DNA from 4 places in the Lysinibacillus sp. A4 genome. Region 4 is predicted to be linked to each of the others. Evidence: riboswitches for the same ligand, from Rfam matches in the RefSeq annotation. Region 4 holds a riboswitch; each other region holds the start of a gene.
What was found. A riboswitch is a leader RNA that binds a small molecule or an ion and turns the genes downstream of it on or off. The one in region 4 is predicted to bind cobalamin.

Region 1 (3,683 bases), on a different contig from region 4:
TTCATAAAGGTTAAACGCTGGTGCCCATCATGACGAATCTTAAAAACCTCACCCTCAAACGGGGCATCCTTGTCAAAATGGGAAGCCGTTAACAGCGGGAGCTGGTCAAGAAATTCCTGAATGCCCTCATCCTTTAAGGCCGAGCCAGCAAAGCAAGGGAAGGCACCTTCATTTTTAATCATTTCCTTTAATTGAGCAAGACACTGTTCATGCTCCAATGACTCATTTAGAAAGGCATCAAGCAATTTTTCGTCGCGCTCCGCCAGCCATTCCATAATATTATTTGATACATAGTCTGCTCGCAGTGGCTCATCGATGAACAATACATGCTGAGAGCAATCTTTGCGAAGCTGTCTGATGACAGCCTTCATATTGGCACCCTCACGATCCATTTTGTTGATAAAGAAGAAGGTAGGGACATGGTATTGACGTAAAAGTTGCCACACTGTTTCTGTATGGCCCTGTATCCCTTCGACAGCGCTAATGATAATAATGGCATAATCCATCACACGAATGGCACGCTCCATCTCAGGGGAGAAATCGACATGCCCTGGCGTATCAATCAATGTGTATGTATCATCGCCAATATTCATGCGCCCTTGCTCGGCAAATATCGTAATGCCTCGTCTGCGCTCTAGCTCATGATGATCAAGAAAGGTATCCTGATGATCAACACGCCCCCGTGCTTGAATACTATTTGTATGAAAAAGTACTTGCTCAGAGAAGGTCGTTTTTCCTGCATCCACGTGCGCAAGTACACCGATCGTTTTGTACATAAGAAATCCTCGTTTCTATAGAATGCTATCTTTTTATTGTAACAGAATACTAGCTTCTATATTTCTTGTAAAATAGTTCGTCTTTATGTCAAAATAGTGCTAATATAATGATGATTATACTTTTAGTGTCATACTACTGATTGCGCGATAAATTTTCTTCTGCTAGTCTATCAATAGTATTGACCATTATAGAACGTATTGGTGCAAATGGCATTTGTCATTTGCTTAAAAGGGAAATCGGTGCAATTCCGATGCTGTCCCGCAACTGTAAATGGGGAGTCTATACAGCATGCCACTGTAGTGAAACTATGGGAAGGCGTATAGATGATGAACCTAAGCCAGGATACCTGCCAGTATGTATTTTTTGACTAAGAACCACGAGGATGGGGATAGTGATGAAGGTAATGATACCGTTATTTCACTATGCTACTCTCTTGGCGACAAGAGGGTTTTTTTATGCCCTTCCAACTACCTTAGTAGTAAAGAAGTCTCTGATTTCTTTCTATATTTTAACAGCAAAGGAGAAAAGGACATGAAGAAATGGAAAAGTATATGGCTGATGATGATCATTGCCTTGGTCGCTGTTTTAGGGGCTTGTAACGCAAAGGACAAAACGGAATCAGCTGCACAAGGTGAAAAGGTTGAGCCATCTGAGGCGGCAGCAGAAGTAACCATTGAAAATAATGACACAACGCAAACATATACGGAAGCACCAACAAAAGCGATTAGCTTAAATCAGCATGTGACAGAAATCATGCTAGCACTTGGTTTAGAGGATTCTATGGTAGGGACAGCTTACTTAGATGATAAAATCTATGAACCACTGCAAGAGGCATACGATAAAGTCCCTGTTCTTTCCGATCAATACCCAACGAAGGAGCAAGTCATTGATGCCGAGGCAGATTTCCTATATGCAGGCTGGAAAAGTGGCTTTGGCGAAAAGGGTGTAGGCACACCAGAAGAGCTTGAAGAATTAGGCATCCATACGTATTTACATACGGCTTCCAACATGACAAAGCCAACAATAGAGGATATTTTCACTGATATTCGCAATATCGCGAAGATTTTCCGTATTGAGGATCGTGGCGAAGCTTTAATTGAGCAAATGACGAAAGATGTAGAGGCAGTACAAGCTAAATTACCAAAAGATAGCGAAAAATTACGTGTTCTTGTGTTTGATAGCGGTGAAAAGGATGTATTTACAGCTGGTCAAAACTTTATGAATGAGCTTGTGACAATCGCGGGTGGACAAAATATCTTTGGTGATGTGGAATCAGGCTGGACAACTGTGTCGAAGGAAGATGCAGTAGACCGCAACCCAGAGGTAGTTGTCGTGATTGATTACGGTGAAACAACGGCAGACCAAAAGATCCAATTCTTAAAAAATGATCCAGCCTTAAAGGAGATGGAAGCGGTCAAAAATGAGCGCTTTGTCATCCTGCCACTTTCAGCAGCGTCTGAAGGGGTTCGTGCGGCAGAGGCCATTGAAATTTTAGCAAAGGGCTTCTATCCTGAAAACTTTTAATCCATTCGAGCTAGCGTTTTGCTAGCTCCTTTTTTATAAGGAGCGATAAAAATGAACGCATTTCAAAAAAATGTACCAGATCTAACATTTGAAACACTGAACCGTCATGGTGAGTTTACCCGTCTAGCCGTTAGCCCTGGCATTATTAATAAGCATTATACTCCTGCACAATTCCAAAAAATAGCCGAAATTGCTGGCGAAAAGGGGGCGATAAAATATTCTGCTTCCTATAGTATACTCGTATCCATACCAACGTGCGATGCCACGGAAGCGGTACAAGCCTTACAGGAAGCAGGTCTTTATGTTGCTCCCTCTGGTTCAATCATAGCCATGAAGGCCTGTGATTTTTGTGATGGGGAGAAAATGGAGGCTGCTCCGATAACCGAACAGCTCTATCATGCCATAGAGGGGATGAAGGTACCTGCAAGAGTGCGTGTCAATATTAATGGATGTGCATCAGCTTGCTACAATGCAGTCTATGATGATATTGGACTCGTTTACCAACAAGAAAGCTTTGATGTCTATTTAGGGGCAGTACCGATGGGAGCAAAGGCACAGGCTGGCACGTTATTCGCTAAGAGGGTAGACGTCACACAAATTGAAGATTTTTTACTGCACCTGATAAACCTTTATAAGGAGCATGCTCGCCCAAATGAGCCCTTTTATAAATTTTATCGCAGAACAAAGTCAGCAGAATATTGGGAACTAGTAAAAAATTCAATTAAATAGAGGGATATTACTTAGGGTGTCGAAGTATTGTAGTAAGGCACAGAAAATTACAATACAAAGGAGCAAGAACATGACATCGAAACAAGGGATCCAACCAGAAGATCTTTATCACTTAAAATCAGTAGCAGATCCACAGCTTTCACCAGATGGGACAGAGGTAGTTTATGTAGAGACTCGTATGGACGAGAAGAAAAATGACTATATATCGAATTTGTTTTACATAAACTTGAAGGACAAAACACCACAGCAATGGACATTTGGTGAAGATAGAACGAGTTCCCCTGTTTGGTCACCAGATGGCAGTCAAATTGCATTTTTGTCAACGAGAACAGGTAAGTCGCAAATTTATGTTCTTTCGAAAGCAGGTGGAGAGGCAAAACAGGTGACACATTGTAAAAATGGAGCGACCTCCCCTGTCTGGTCACCATGTGGCAAGAAAATTGCTTTTTCAGTCGTGCTAGGGAAAGATGAAACCATCCTAGATAAAGCGGAGGATGAGAAGAAAAAGGATAAAGAACTAAAGCCACTAGAAATCGAGAAAATGAAACACAAATCGGATGCTGGTGGATTTATTGATATGGAGCAGTTTACCCATATTGCCATTGTCAATGTGGCATCAGGAGAGCTAGAACAAGTGACAGAAGGCAAAGAGT
Region 2 (3,683 bases), on a different contig from region 4:
TTGGTTCATTGCCCAAGGTTCATTTTCTTCGCGTAAACGTTGATGTGGACGTAATGGCTGTTTCTCTTCACCCAGGGTATATTTACGTTGGTAACCGCGGGGCGTAATCATCTTATTGTCATAGAAAAATGTTGACGAATTCCCGATAATGACAGTTGTCAACATACCAATATCATGTTCTAGCATTTCTGCTAGTGTTGTCATGGTCACTTCTTGACGTTCTCGATAGGCACTTTTCACAAGCCCAACTGGTGTGTCTGGCGAACGATATTCTAAGAGTATTCGTTGAGCCTCGACAATTTGTCTTGTTCGACGTCCACTTTTAGGATTGTATAAAGCAATGACAAAGTCCGCCATTGCAGCTGCCTCGACACGCTTTGCAATTAAATTCCAAGGTGTTAGATGGTCACTCAAACTGATTGTACAAGCATCATGCATAATAGGTGCACCAAGTATGCTAGCGCATGAATTAATCGCAGAAATCCCAGGAACAATTTCAACTTCAATTCCTGTTGCTTCTGTCCAGCCTAGCTCAATTAACACCTCATAGACTAATCCTGCCATGCCATAGACGCCTGCATCACCACTCGAAATTACTGAGACGATGCTCCCTGCTTCGGCTTGACGAACGGCTTCCTGTGCACGCGACACTTCTTCTGTCATGCCTGTACTAACAATCGATTTTGCACTTACTAAATCTTGAATCAGCTCTACATAGGTTTTATAGCCTATAATCATATCACTTTGTTGTAAAGCCTCTACTGCACGTGTCGTAATATGCTTAAAATCTCCAGGTCCAAAGCCTACTACGAAAATTTTTCCTTTTTGCGCCATGTTGTTACCCCTCTTTCACCTTTTCGATCCCTTTAATGGCAGTTGTTTGAGCAGTACGCTGTAATGTACCTTCACGAAGTGTAAAGACATGTTCGTTGTATAAGGATTCATGATGTAAATCTTGTACTAGTGTTCTAGCATGCTCTGTTGATGGCACACGATACCAGTTTCCTTGAGGATAAGCGATTACCACACAAGCATCCTTGCAGCGTCCATTACAGCGCGTTCTTGTCGTATGTATTTCCTGATCGAGTGCTTGCCGTTGTATCTCATCTCGAATGGCTAAGGTAATTTCCTCCCCATCCTTTTTCATGCAGCTACTGCCATTGCAAATAAAGAGATGTGTTTTCATCCCCTCTAAATTCCAAGTTGTCATCTTCTGTCTCCCCTCATTTGCTTTTTGGAAAAAGAAAAACCTTTACTCTATAACGAAGAGTAAAGGTTTTGTAGAAGCCAAATAAAAACGAATAGAATGAAATACAGGTACCCGCTTTCGCTTCAACTTCTCCCTCCGAAAAGTTTGCATGCACAATCAAATAAGCAGGTTTCCTGACTTAAGCTTCATTTTACTGTCGCACCTTCCCAAGTTTGTACCAGTGGCTTTGCGATTTCATCAGCTATTACAGTAGCGGGGGCTGTATTGGATTTTCACCAATTTCCCTATTATCTCGAGCTATTCGAGCACTTATTGACGTTTTATATGAAATTTTTATTAGAATTTTAAATAGAAAACTGTCTTTATCATATCTTATTATTTTAAAATTTCAATATTTCTTTAAAAATTTATGACAAATTTATCAATTTTGAATGGAACTAGGTATGAAATTTATACAATCTATATAATTTGCGCACAAAATTTTATCAGAATATTCACTGTGACCTTTAATTTAAAAAATTTCATAAAAGGTATAGCATATTTATGGAAATTCATGTTACACTTTGTCGTGAAATCTCACAATTTGAATGTTTTTCGGTGCAAAGTGCTTGTCATTTTGCTTAAAAGGGAAGCCGGTTTGAGCCCGGCGCGGTCCCGCCACTGTAATAGGGAGCTTTATAGAATATGTCACTGTCCAACGGATGGGAAGACCTATAAAGCATTGAACTAGAGCCAGGAGACCTGCCGAAAAATAAGTGATCGTTTCAACCTACGAGGATAGGTGTGCGGCTTAGCAGATGAGACTGTTATTTGCTTTTTTAGCTATGCACTTTTCCACCTAAGGAGAAGTGCTTTTTTTAATTACGCACGCAATATTCTAAAAATCTATTAATTAGTTAGGAGGAAAGCTTTTTGAAATTATCATGGTGGAAACTTAGTTATTTTTTACTGGCCTTTTTAATCGTGCCAAAACGTGCCTTTGCCATGCATATCATGGAAGGTTTTTTACCAATCGAATGGGCTATTTTTTGGTGGGTGATCTCTATCCCATTTATCATTCTAGGATTGCGTTCTATTCGAAAAACCATTGATGAAAATCCTGAAACAAAAATGCTTTTGGGGCTTTCAGGAGCCTTTGCCTTTGTGCTATCCGCCCTAAAAATCCCTTCAGTTACAGGTAGTTGCTCTCACCCAACTGGTGTAGGACTTGGGACAGTACTCTTTGGCCCTCTAGCAATGAGTGTAATTGGAACAATCGTTTTATTATTTCAATCTTTATTATTAGCTCATGGAGGAATTACAACTTTAGGGGCTAATGCCTTTTCTATGGCTATTGTTGGTCCTTTTATTGCTTACTTTGTCTTTAAAGGGGCTCAAAAAGTAGGGTTGTCATTTTCACTAGCCATATTCTTTGCAGCTATGCTTGGTGATTTAGGTACCTACATTGTGACTTCTGTACAACTAGCACTAGCCTTTCCTTCAGAGGTTGGAGGCTTTATGGCATCCTTTACAAAGTTTGCAGGTATTTTTGCCTTAACTCAAATTCCTTTAGCAGTGAGTGAAGGAATTTTAACGGTCATTGTGATGAATTTCTTGAAAAAATACAATGTTAGCGAATTAAAAACGTTACGTGTTTTCTCAACAAAGGAGGCACATTAACAAATGAAAAAAAATTTATTGTTATTAGCAATTGTTGTGTTGTTAGCCATCATTCCCTTATTCATACAAAAAGGTGCTGAATTTGGTGGTGCTGATGGAGAAGCAGAAGCAGCTATTGGTGAAATCAATGCGGAATATGAACCATGGTTTGAAAGTCTATGGGAGCCACCAAGTGGTGAAATCGAAAGCTTATTATTCGTGCTACAGGCAGCTATAGGAGCTGGCTTTATTGGCTACTTCATCGGCTATATGCGTGGCAAACACAAAGAAGGTTAACCATTATGTTACTCATTGATAAGTATGCCTATCTGAATAAGCTAGCGTCCGTTCATCCGCTAGAAAAAATGATATTTTCACTTGGACTACTTCTCATAACGCTCATCATGAGAGATGAACGACTTTCACTCATTACATTTTTTGTAATGAGTGCTTTTATCATTTTAGGTGCAAAAATTCCGCTTGCATACTACGGCAAATTATTATTGCTACCTAGCTTTTTCTTATTAACAAGTCTCGTCTCTATTTTACTTTCCTTTACATCATCAACGAATACACTCCCTGCCCATATTTGGTCGTTTACATTTAGGAATTGGACTGTCTTTATCGGGAATGCAAGTGTGTTAGCAGCGCAACAGCTGTTCTTTATTGTCCTTGGCAGCGTTAGTTGTTTATACTTTTTAATTCTAACCACTTCCGTACAAGGAATATGTTATGTGCTACGACAATGGCGACTCCCCTCTTTATTAGTGGAGCTCGTCGAACTAACCTATCGTTTTATTTTTATGTTTTTAGAAAGTATGCAAAATATACATCT
Region 3 (3,683 bases), on a different contig from region 4:
AGAAACGAATGAAAACGATTTTATGCATTGATGATGAACCAAGAATGTTAGATTTATTAACCCTTTATTTGGAACCACTATTTATTTGTAAAGCAATGTCTTCTATACAAGAGGCATTGGATTTTTTAGAAGAAGAGCATGTGGATTTAGTTCTTTTGGATATTATGATGCCAGAGATGGATGGGTGGCAGGTTTGCCAGGAAATTAGGAAGTTTTGGGATGTTCCTATCATTATGCTTACTGCAAAAGGAGAACACGCTGATATTGTAAAAGGTTTAAACCTTGGTGCAGATGACTACATTTTAAAGCCTTTTGATGAGGAAGAGTTGTTAGCACGCATACATGCTGTATTAAGAAGAACGATATCTGAAGACAAAGTGATTAACTTTGAAGGGCTTTGTTTAGATAGAGAGTCCTTTGAAGTATATTTTCAACATAAGGCAATTCCATTAACACCAAAGGAATTTGCCATGCTCGCCCTATTTTTAGATTATCAAAATAGAGCATTTTCTAGAGAACACCTTATCCATGCCGTTTGGGGATTTGATGTAACGATTGAAGATCGTACCATCGATTCACATGTACGTAATTTACGAGAAAAATTAAGAAAAAGTGGTTTTCCGGCGGATGATTACTTGCAAACCGTTTGGGGCATCGGCTATAAATGGCATAAGTCTGCAAAGAGAAAGCAAATGGAACATAAAAGCTAGAAATTAACCTCTACCAGAATTGAAGGTAGAGGTTATTTCTATTATTTTGAACTAAGCTCTTCTTCTGTTACCCATTTATGATTTGTTACAGCTTCACCACTTGTAGTGGAAGTATAATCAACCATATATACAGTTGTTTGCACAGCCTCGTCAATAAGGACAGTCGCATTTTCCATACCTTCCATATGTGTTGCGTCCGTTTTTACTTCTGTTCCAGGTGCCAGTGGTGCTTCTTGTGGGTCAATTAATTCTTCATGAATTATCCACTTATGCTTTTCTATTCGCTTTCCACCAGATGTAGGCTCATAGGAAATAACATAGGCAGTTGTACGATAGGCTCCTACTATTGTTGCTTCGGCTCCTTTCATACCTTCCATATGTCCATCTGTAATAATGGCTGTGCCCCCTACAGGAAATTTCGGGTTTTCAGCATTTTTTAACGTTACTGGTACATGGCCAGAACTTGAATGGTTCATTGTAGAATGATCCATTTTTTCAGCAGTTTCATTAGAAGTGGACGCAGGTTTTGTTTGCTCCTCTGTACAAGCCGTTAAACTAATTAGAGTGACCACTGATAATAGTCCGACTGACCATCTTTTATTGAATTTCATATGATATCCTCCTCATTATTTGCTCTTAAGGTAGCAAATAAATGTGCAGAAACGATGGATATGACCTATGAAAAATATCTAGCACAAGTAGGGGGAGATATACTATTGAATGGGCATAATCTTCAATGTTTTTTGTAATCTATAGGCGAAGATACCAGCAAAAATAGCTAAAATAATATCTTTTGGTAGTGGAGGAATCATCCAAAGCCAAGCGAGCTTATATGAAAAATTCTCTGGCGCACTTGCCCAAAGCTTATAGGCAAAAAACATCCAATTTGTTCCTATCAAATAATTTATAGCCGTTGCTACCAAAGCAGCTACGATAAAACTTTTCTTTGTCCCGCTTCGTTCTACGATCAATCCTGCAACAAATGCAGCTAATATAAATGTAATAATAAACCCAAAGGTAGGGCTTAAAATTTGGCCAATTCCACCACCGAAACGAGCAAAGACAGGGGCTCCTGCCAATCCTACGCACATATAAATTGTGCAGGCGAGCGCACCTTTTCTACTACCAAGAATAAGCCCTGCTAAAATTGCAAAGAAGGTTTGAAGCGTAATGGGTACACCACCAACTACCATAAAAGGTGCAAAGGAAGTGATATTAGCACCCACCATCATTAGCGTTGAAAATAACCCAATGTAGGTAATGTCAACAGTTCTTAACTTATGGTGACTATGTTGTGTAACAGTTGCCATGAATTTCACCTCGCTTTATAAGTTATTACTGCTAGTGTAAAAAACGAATGTATTTGTGTCAACTTTATTGTTTATTTAAGTTAACTCAATTGCTGAATTAAATTGAAGTAGACTATCTATCTATAAAAATGTATGATAGAACCGTCACCATTTTATAACTTCAAATACTATTGGTGTGACATTTTTAAATGTCACTTAAAAGGGAAGTCGGTGGAAGTCCGACGCTGTCCCGCAACTGTAACGAGGAATCCTATAATATGATTTGCCACTGTTTAAGAATGGGAAGGCAATTATAGGATAGTGAATCGAAGCCAGGAGACCTGCCATTTAGTAATACCTGTAATGCCCACGAGGATGCAAGCAATACGGACAATAGCTGGATATTTTTCTGACTTTGTTTAATCTAGGGTATTTCTATGCGCATTTTCGCATGGGATACCTTTTTTTATTGCTTCATTCATCAATATATTCAGTAGGAGTTTAAAACAGATGAATAAAAAATTTATGTTATTTTCCTTCGTACTTTTCATGGTATTAATTGTTTCAATGACCTTTGCTGTAATGGTTGGCTCAGTTTCAGTTACACCGCTATATGTATGGAAAGTTATTCTTTCTAAAATTCCTTTTATACAAAATTCGATCGAGCAAGATTGGAGTCGCTCTCAGGAAATCATCATCTGGCAAATAAGAGCACCTCGTGTTTTGCTAGCAGCGATAGTAGGAGCGGGGTTAGCTATTGCAGGGGCAGCCATTCAGGCACTAGTACGTAATTCTATTGCAGACCCGTATATTCTAGGGATTTCTTCAGGGGCAGCTGTCGGCGCTACTTCTGTGATTATTTTAGGAGCCTTTTCATTTTTAGGTATTTACGCTCTTTCAGTATCCGCATTCCTTGGTTCATTACTTGCCATTGCACTTGTCTTTTTCTTATCACGTGTTGGGGGACGTGTCTCTATTTTCCGCTTGCTATTGGCAGGCATGGCTGTGTCCTTTATCTTAACGGCTATCTCTAACTTTATTTTAATGATGTCAAAGCAAGAAGGGGCCTTAAAGGCTGTTATGTTTTGGATGCTAGGTAGTTTAGCTGGAGCCAAATGGAATAATATTGTGATTCCAGCTTTCGTATTCTTTATTGTATTTGGGCTACTGTGGCTACACTATCGCAATTTAAATTTATTATTACTAGGAGAAGAGGCGGCAGTGACATTAGGCGTTAATCTTCAGCAATTCCGTATTCAGTTAATACTACTAGTATCTCTATTAACAGGTGTGCTTGTCGCAGTTAGTGGTTCTATAGGATTTGTGGGATTAATTATTCCCCATATTGTGCGTTTAATTGTGGGCTCAAACTATAAATACGTAATACCTATCAGTGCTTTAATAGGTGGAATATTCTTAGTGTGGGCAGATGCCTTTGCTCGAATTATTATTGCTCCTCAGGAAATGCCAATTGGTATTATTACAGCTTTTTGTGGAGGACCATTTTTCATTTGGCTTCTCCGTCGTAACAACTATTCTTTCGGTGAAGGAGATTAACTTCCATGACATTAGAAGCGAAACAAGTATCATTCTCCATTTACGATCAGCGTATACTGCATGATGTAAGCATTCAAATAAAAGAAAAGCAATTTGTTGGATTAATTGGTCCTAATGGGAGCGGAAA
Region 4 (3,683 bases):
TACTTTATTTATAAAGGAAGCCTCACGTTAGGAGTATTAATAGCATTCACTACCTATGCCAATAACTTTAGTCAGTCATTTTTAAGATTTTCTCAACTAAATTCATTTTTACAAGAAGCAATTGTGTCTGTAAATAGAGTAAAAAACTTAATGCAAGACAATAAATATCATCTAAAGAAATTAGAAGTACCTGACTATGTAAATTCTTCGCATCATTTTAGAAAAGATAAAATAGTATTACGGAATGTAAGCTTTACCTATACTAATGCATTATCTCCAGTTTTAGAAAATATAAATCTCCAAATACCTTTGAAGAAAATTGTATTGATTAAGGGAGAAAGCGGATCAGGTAAATCGACATTATTGAATATATTATCAGGTTTATACATTAATTATCAGGGTGAAATATTTCTATCCAATCAAAATATTAGATATATTCCTATTGATGTTTATAGAAAAAGGGTATGTTTGGTAACGCAAGAGCATTTTATAATGACAGGGACAATAAGGGAAAATTTGTTATTAGCAAAGCCGAATGCAACGGACGAAGAATTAATTCAAATTTGTAAAATGGTTAACATTTATTCATATATAGAAACGTTGGACTATAAATTTGAAACTCTTATAGGGCATAACGGGCTTGAATTATCTACTGGGCAACAGCAAAGACTTTCAATAGCAAGATCGCTTCTAAGAGATGCGGATATCTATTTGTTTGACGAGATTACTTCTGCGCTTGATAAAGACAATCAAATAAATATAGAAACATTACTTTTATATTTAAATAAAGAAAAACAAAAGACTGTTATATTGGTTACTCATCACCCTGTTTTAATAAGTGAAGCAGATAAAATTTTTGAAGTTGATAAGCATCAAGTGAATGAGAGGGATTCATTAGTTGTTACAAGCTCTTGATAAGCCTATATTGTTTGAATAGGTGGTGTTACTAAGTTAACACTCAAAAAATTTTTTCCTCTTGACACTAAAAAAGTTGTAAAGTAGATTTAACATAATTACATAAAAGCAATAGGTGCCCACTAGGGAGAATAGGGAATAAAGTGAAAAGCTTTAGCGGACCCGCCACTGTATAAGGGAATTTCATAGTGTATGCCACTAGCAAATTGCTGGGAAGGTACTATGAGGTGTTGAACTTGAGCCAGGAGACCTGCCTACATGCTTTAGAAGATATAGATGATGGAAAAGTCTGTAGTTTATTTGTCATGACAATAAACTACAGACTTTTTATTTTGTCTTAATGAGAACGAGAGGAGAAATAATCATGCAATTATTACAAGACACGATTCAAAACATTCAGGGGGCTGATATGAAAAGTATGGAGCAAGCCAGAAAGCGGATTGATGCGCTTTGTAAGCCCCCAGGTAGCTTGGGTAAACTAGAATCACTTGCCGTACAGCTCTCTGGTATAACAGGACATTTATATCCGATGGTCGACAAAAAAGTGATGATTGTCTGTGCTGCAGATCATGGTGTTTGCGAGGAAGGTGTAACCACGAATCCACAAGATGTTACGGTCTTTCAAACATTAAATTTTCCTAAGGGGGGTACAGGCGTTTGTGCGATTGCTGGCATTACCAATGCAAAGGTGGTCACAGTAGATGTTGGGGTAAAAGGAGATATTCCACTTGATGCAGGTGTCCTTATTCATAAAATTAAATATGGTACAGATAACATGGCACAAGGTCCCGCTATGACCAAACAAGAAGCCATTCAATCGATAGAAGTAGGAATCCGTGTGGCCACTGAGGAAATCATAAAAGGTGCTGATGTACTTGGGACTGGAGAAATGGGCATCGGCAATACAACACCAAGTGCTGCGATATTAGCTGTTTTGACAGGATGCAACCCTATCGAAGTAACGGGGTTTGGTGCAGGAGTAGGCCAAGGAGGCATTGCCTATAAAGCGGCAGTTATTGAAAAAGCAATTACCTTAAATAAGCCTAATCCAAATGATGTTATTGATGTTCTGGCTAAGGTTGGAGGGTTAGAGATAGGGGCGATGACAGGTATTATTCTTGGTGCAGTTGCCCATCGTAAACCCGTTGTCATTGATGGATTTATTTCGACTATAGCCGCCCTCATTGCTTATAAGCTCGAACCAAAAGTAATCGATTATATCATTCCTTCCCATGCTTCAGAGGAACCAGGGGCAAAAATTGCCGCTGCCTTACTAGGCATTGAACCAATGTTGCACATGAATATGCGTTTAGGCGAAGGTTCTGGAGCAGCCTTAGCCTTTCCTATTTTAGATGCAGCTTGCTCGATGATGAAAAACATGGTGACTTTAGAAGAATCAATGCAGTTGTTAAAAAGATAAAAACAATAAAACAGCCAATGACTTAATTTTTGGTCATTGGCTGAATGGTATCTATGCACGATTTAATTTTCGTAATGGCAAGCGCCACTTCATCATATAGGAAAGAATACGTAAAGCTGTAATTACTGCGAATAAAATATAAAGGAAAATATCCCCTGTAAAAACCTCGAAGCCGATTAACAATCCAGCAAGAGCTGCCCAAACCCCATAAACTTCATCACGGAGAACTAATGGTTTTCTTCTAGCTAATAAATCTCGTACAATTCCACCACCTGAACCTGTCAAAACAGCAGCTACAATGACTGCGCTTACTGGCATATCAAGCTTGACAGCATAGAGTGCGCCTTGAATTGCGAATGCTGATAAGCCAATCGCATCTGTGAAGTTACCCCAACGATGCCAATGTTGAATCAGATGATGGGGAAAAATAAAGAATATCGTAATCGCAGCAAGCGCTATTTGAAACATCATATCCTGTCCCCAAAGTGTTGTGACAGGTAGTCCAATGAGTAAATTTCGGATAGCTCCTCCACCAAAAGCAGTCACAATACCAAGTATATATACACCGAATAAATCGTATTCTTCTTCCATGGCAATAATTGCCCCCGAAATAGCAAAGGCAATTGTTCCTATAATACTAAAAACCTCCCAAGCCATCCCTTTCACCCCTTCTATCAATAAATAAACTTTTTTAAAAGTTAAAAGACTTTTTACGTAACAGAATCTATGAATTTAATAGCCAAAATCGGTCATTAAATACGCTTCTTGAAATGAGTCCGCACATTAGCTTAGCGTAAAATGCCCTTAGAAACAATAGGCAAGTTTTACAGGTGCACATACAAATTGATAAAATGTGATTAAAATAAAGAAAAACATTCGTCAAAAGCGTTCATATAACAGTAGTTGGTTAGGGAATTCTAGAGTGATTGAAGTCAATTTAGATAGTCAATAAATCTTACTGATTGAAATGCGAGACATTATGAAATGGAGAAGAAAGAATGACGTTTACATCAAAGTTATCAACAGAAACGCTATCGTTAGCGGAAAAAGTAGAGGAACAAGTTCGGCCTTATCATGCCAAGGTAGAAGAAATGGCGTTCTACAATCAGCAGAAGGTGCTAGCAGCTTTCAGAAAGCATCAAGTAAGTGATTATCATTTACATCCAACAAACGGCTATGGCTATGATGATGAGGGACGGGATAATCTAGAGCGTGTTTATGCAGAAGTATTTGGTGCAGAGGCAGCCATAGTTCGACCACAAATTATTTCAGGGACACATGCAATTACGCTTAGTCTATTCGGTATTTTACGTCCTGGTGATGAGCTGCTTTATATTTCTGGTCAGCC

Region 1: another riboswitch for cobalamin. It lies ahead of NY607_RS00165 (ABC transporter substrate-binding protein); the one in region 4 lies ahead of cobT (nicotinate-nucleotide--dimethylbenzimidazole phosphoribosyltransferase).
Region 2: another riboswitch for cobalamin. It lies ahead of NY607_RS10850 ((2Fe-2S) ferredoxin domain-containing protein); the one in region 4 lies ahead of cobT (nicotinate-nucleotide--dimethylbenzimidazole phosphoribosyltransferase).
Region 3: another riboswitch for cobalamin. It lies ahead of NY607_RS22525 (FecCD family ABC transporter permease); the one in region 4 lies ahead of cobT (nicotinate-nucleotide--dimethylbenzimidazole phosphoribosyltransferase).

Annotation. Positions count from the first base shown of each region.
Region 1 is NZ_JANWTB010000001.1:26,111-29,793, reverse strand. Features, by position in the region: gene NY607_RS00170 (elongation factor G) at 1-776, opposite strand, end outside; cobalamin riboswitch at 959-1,145, shown strand; gene NY607_RS00165 (ABC transporter substrate-binding protein) at 1,309-2,301, shown strand; gene NY607_RS00160 (precorrin-3B methylase) at 2,353-3,030, shown strand; gene NY607_RS00155 (S9 family peptidase) at 3,101-3,683, shown strand, end outside.
Region 2 is NZ_JANWTB010000004.1:436,479-440,161, forward strand. Features, by position in the region: gene cobJ (precorrin-3B C(17)-methyltransferase) at 1-834, opposite strand, end outside; gene NY607_RS10850 ((2Fe-2S) ferredoxin domain-containing protein) at 839-1,210, opposite strand; cobalamin riboswitch at 1,357-1,538, opposite strand; cobalamin riboswitch at 1,789-1,973, shown strand; gene NY607_RS10855 (energy-coupling factor ABC transporter permease) at 2,123-2,869, shown strand; gene NY607_RS10860 (energy-coupling factor ABC transporter substrate-binding protein) at 2,873-3,145, shown strand; gene cbiQ (cobalt ECF transporter T component CbiQ) at 3,151-3,683, shown strand, end outside.
Region 3 is NZ_JANWTB010000016.1:41,962-45,644, forward strand. Features, by position in the region: gene NY607_RS22505 (sensor histidine kinase) at 1-31, shown strand, start outside; gene NY607_RS22510 (response regulator transcription factor) at 9-710, shown strand; gene NY607_RS22515 (YdhK family protein) at 752-1,321, opposite strand; gene NY607_RS22520 (biotin transporter BioY) at 1,424-2,020, opposite strand; cobalamin riboswitch at 2,175-2,362, shown strand; gene NY607_RS22525 (FecCD family ABC transporter permease) at 2,510-3,556, shown strand; gene NY607_RS22530 (heme ABC transporter ATP-binding protein) at 3,562-3,683, shown strand, end outside.
Region 4 is NZ_JANWTB010000002.1:232,157-235,839, reverse strand. Features, by position in the region: gene NY607_RS05255 (ABC transporter ATP-binding protein) at 1-915, shown strand, start outside; cobalamin riboswitch at 1,012-1,187, shown strand; gene cobT (nicotinate-nucleotide--dimethylbenzimidazole phosphoribosyltransferase) at 1,280-2,335, shown strand; gene NY607_RS05245 (trimeric intracellular cation channel family protein) at 2,387-2,992, opposite strand; gene NY607_RS05240 (methionine gamma-lyase family protein) at 3,334-3,683, shown strand, end outside.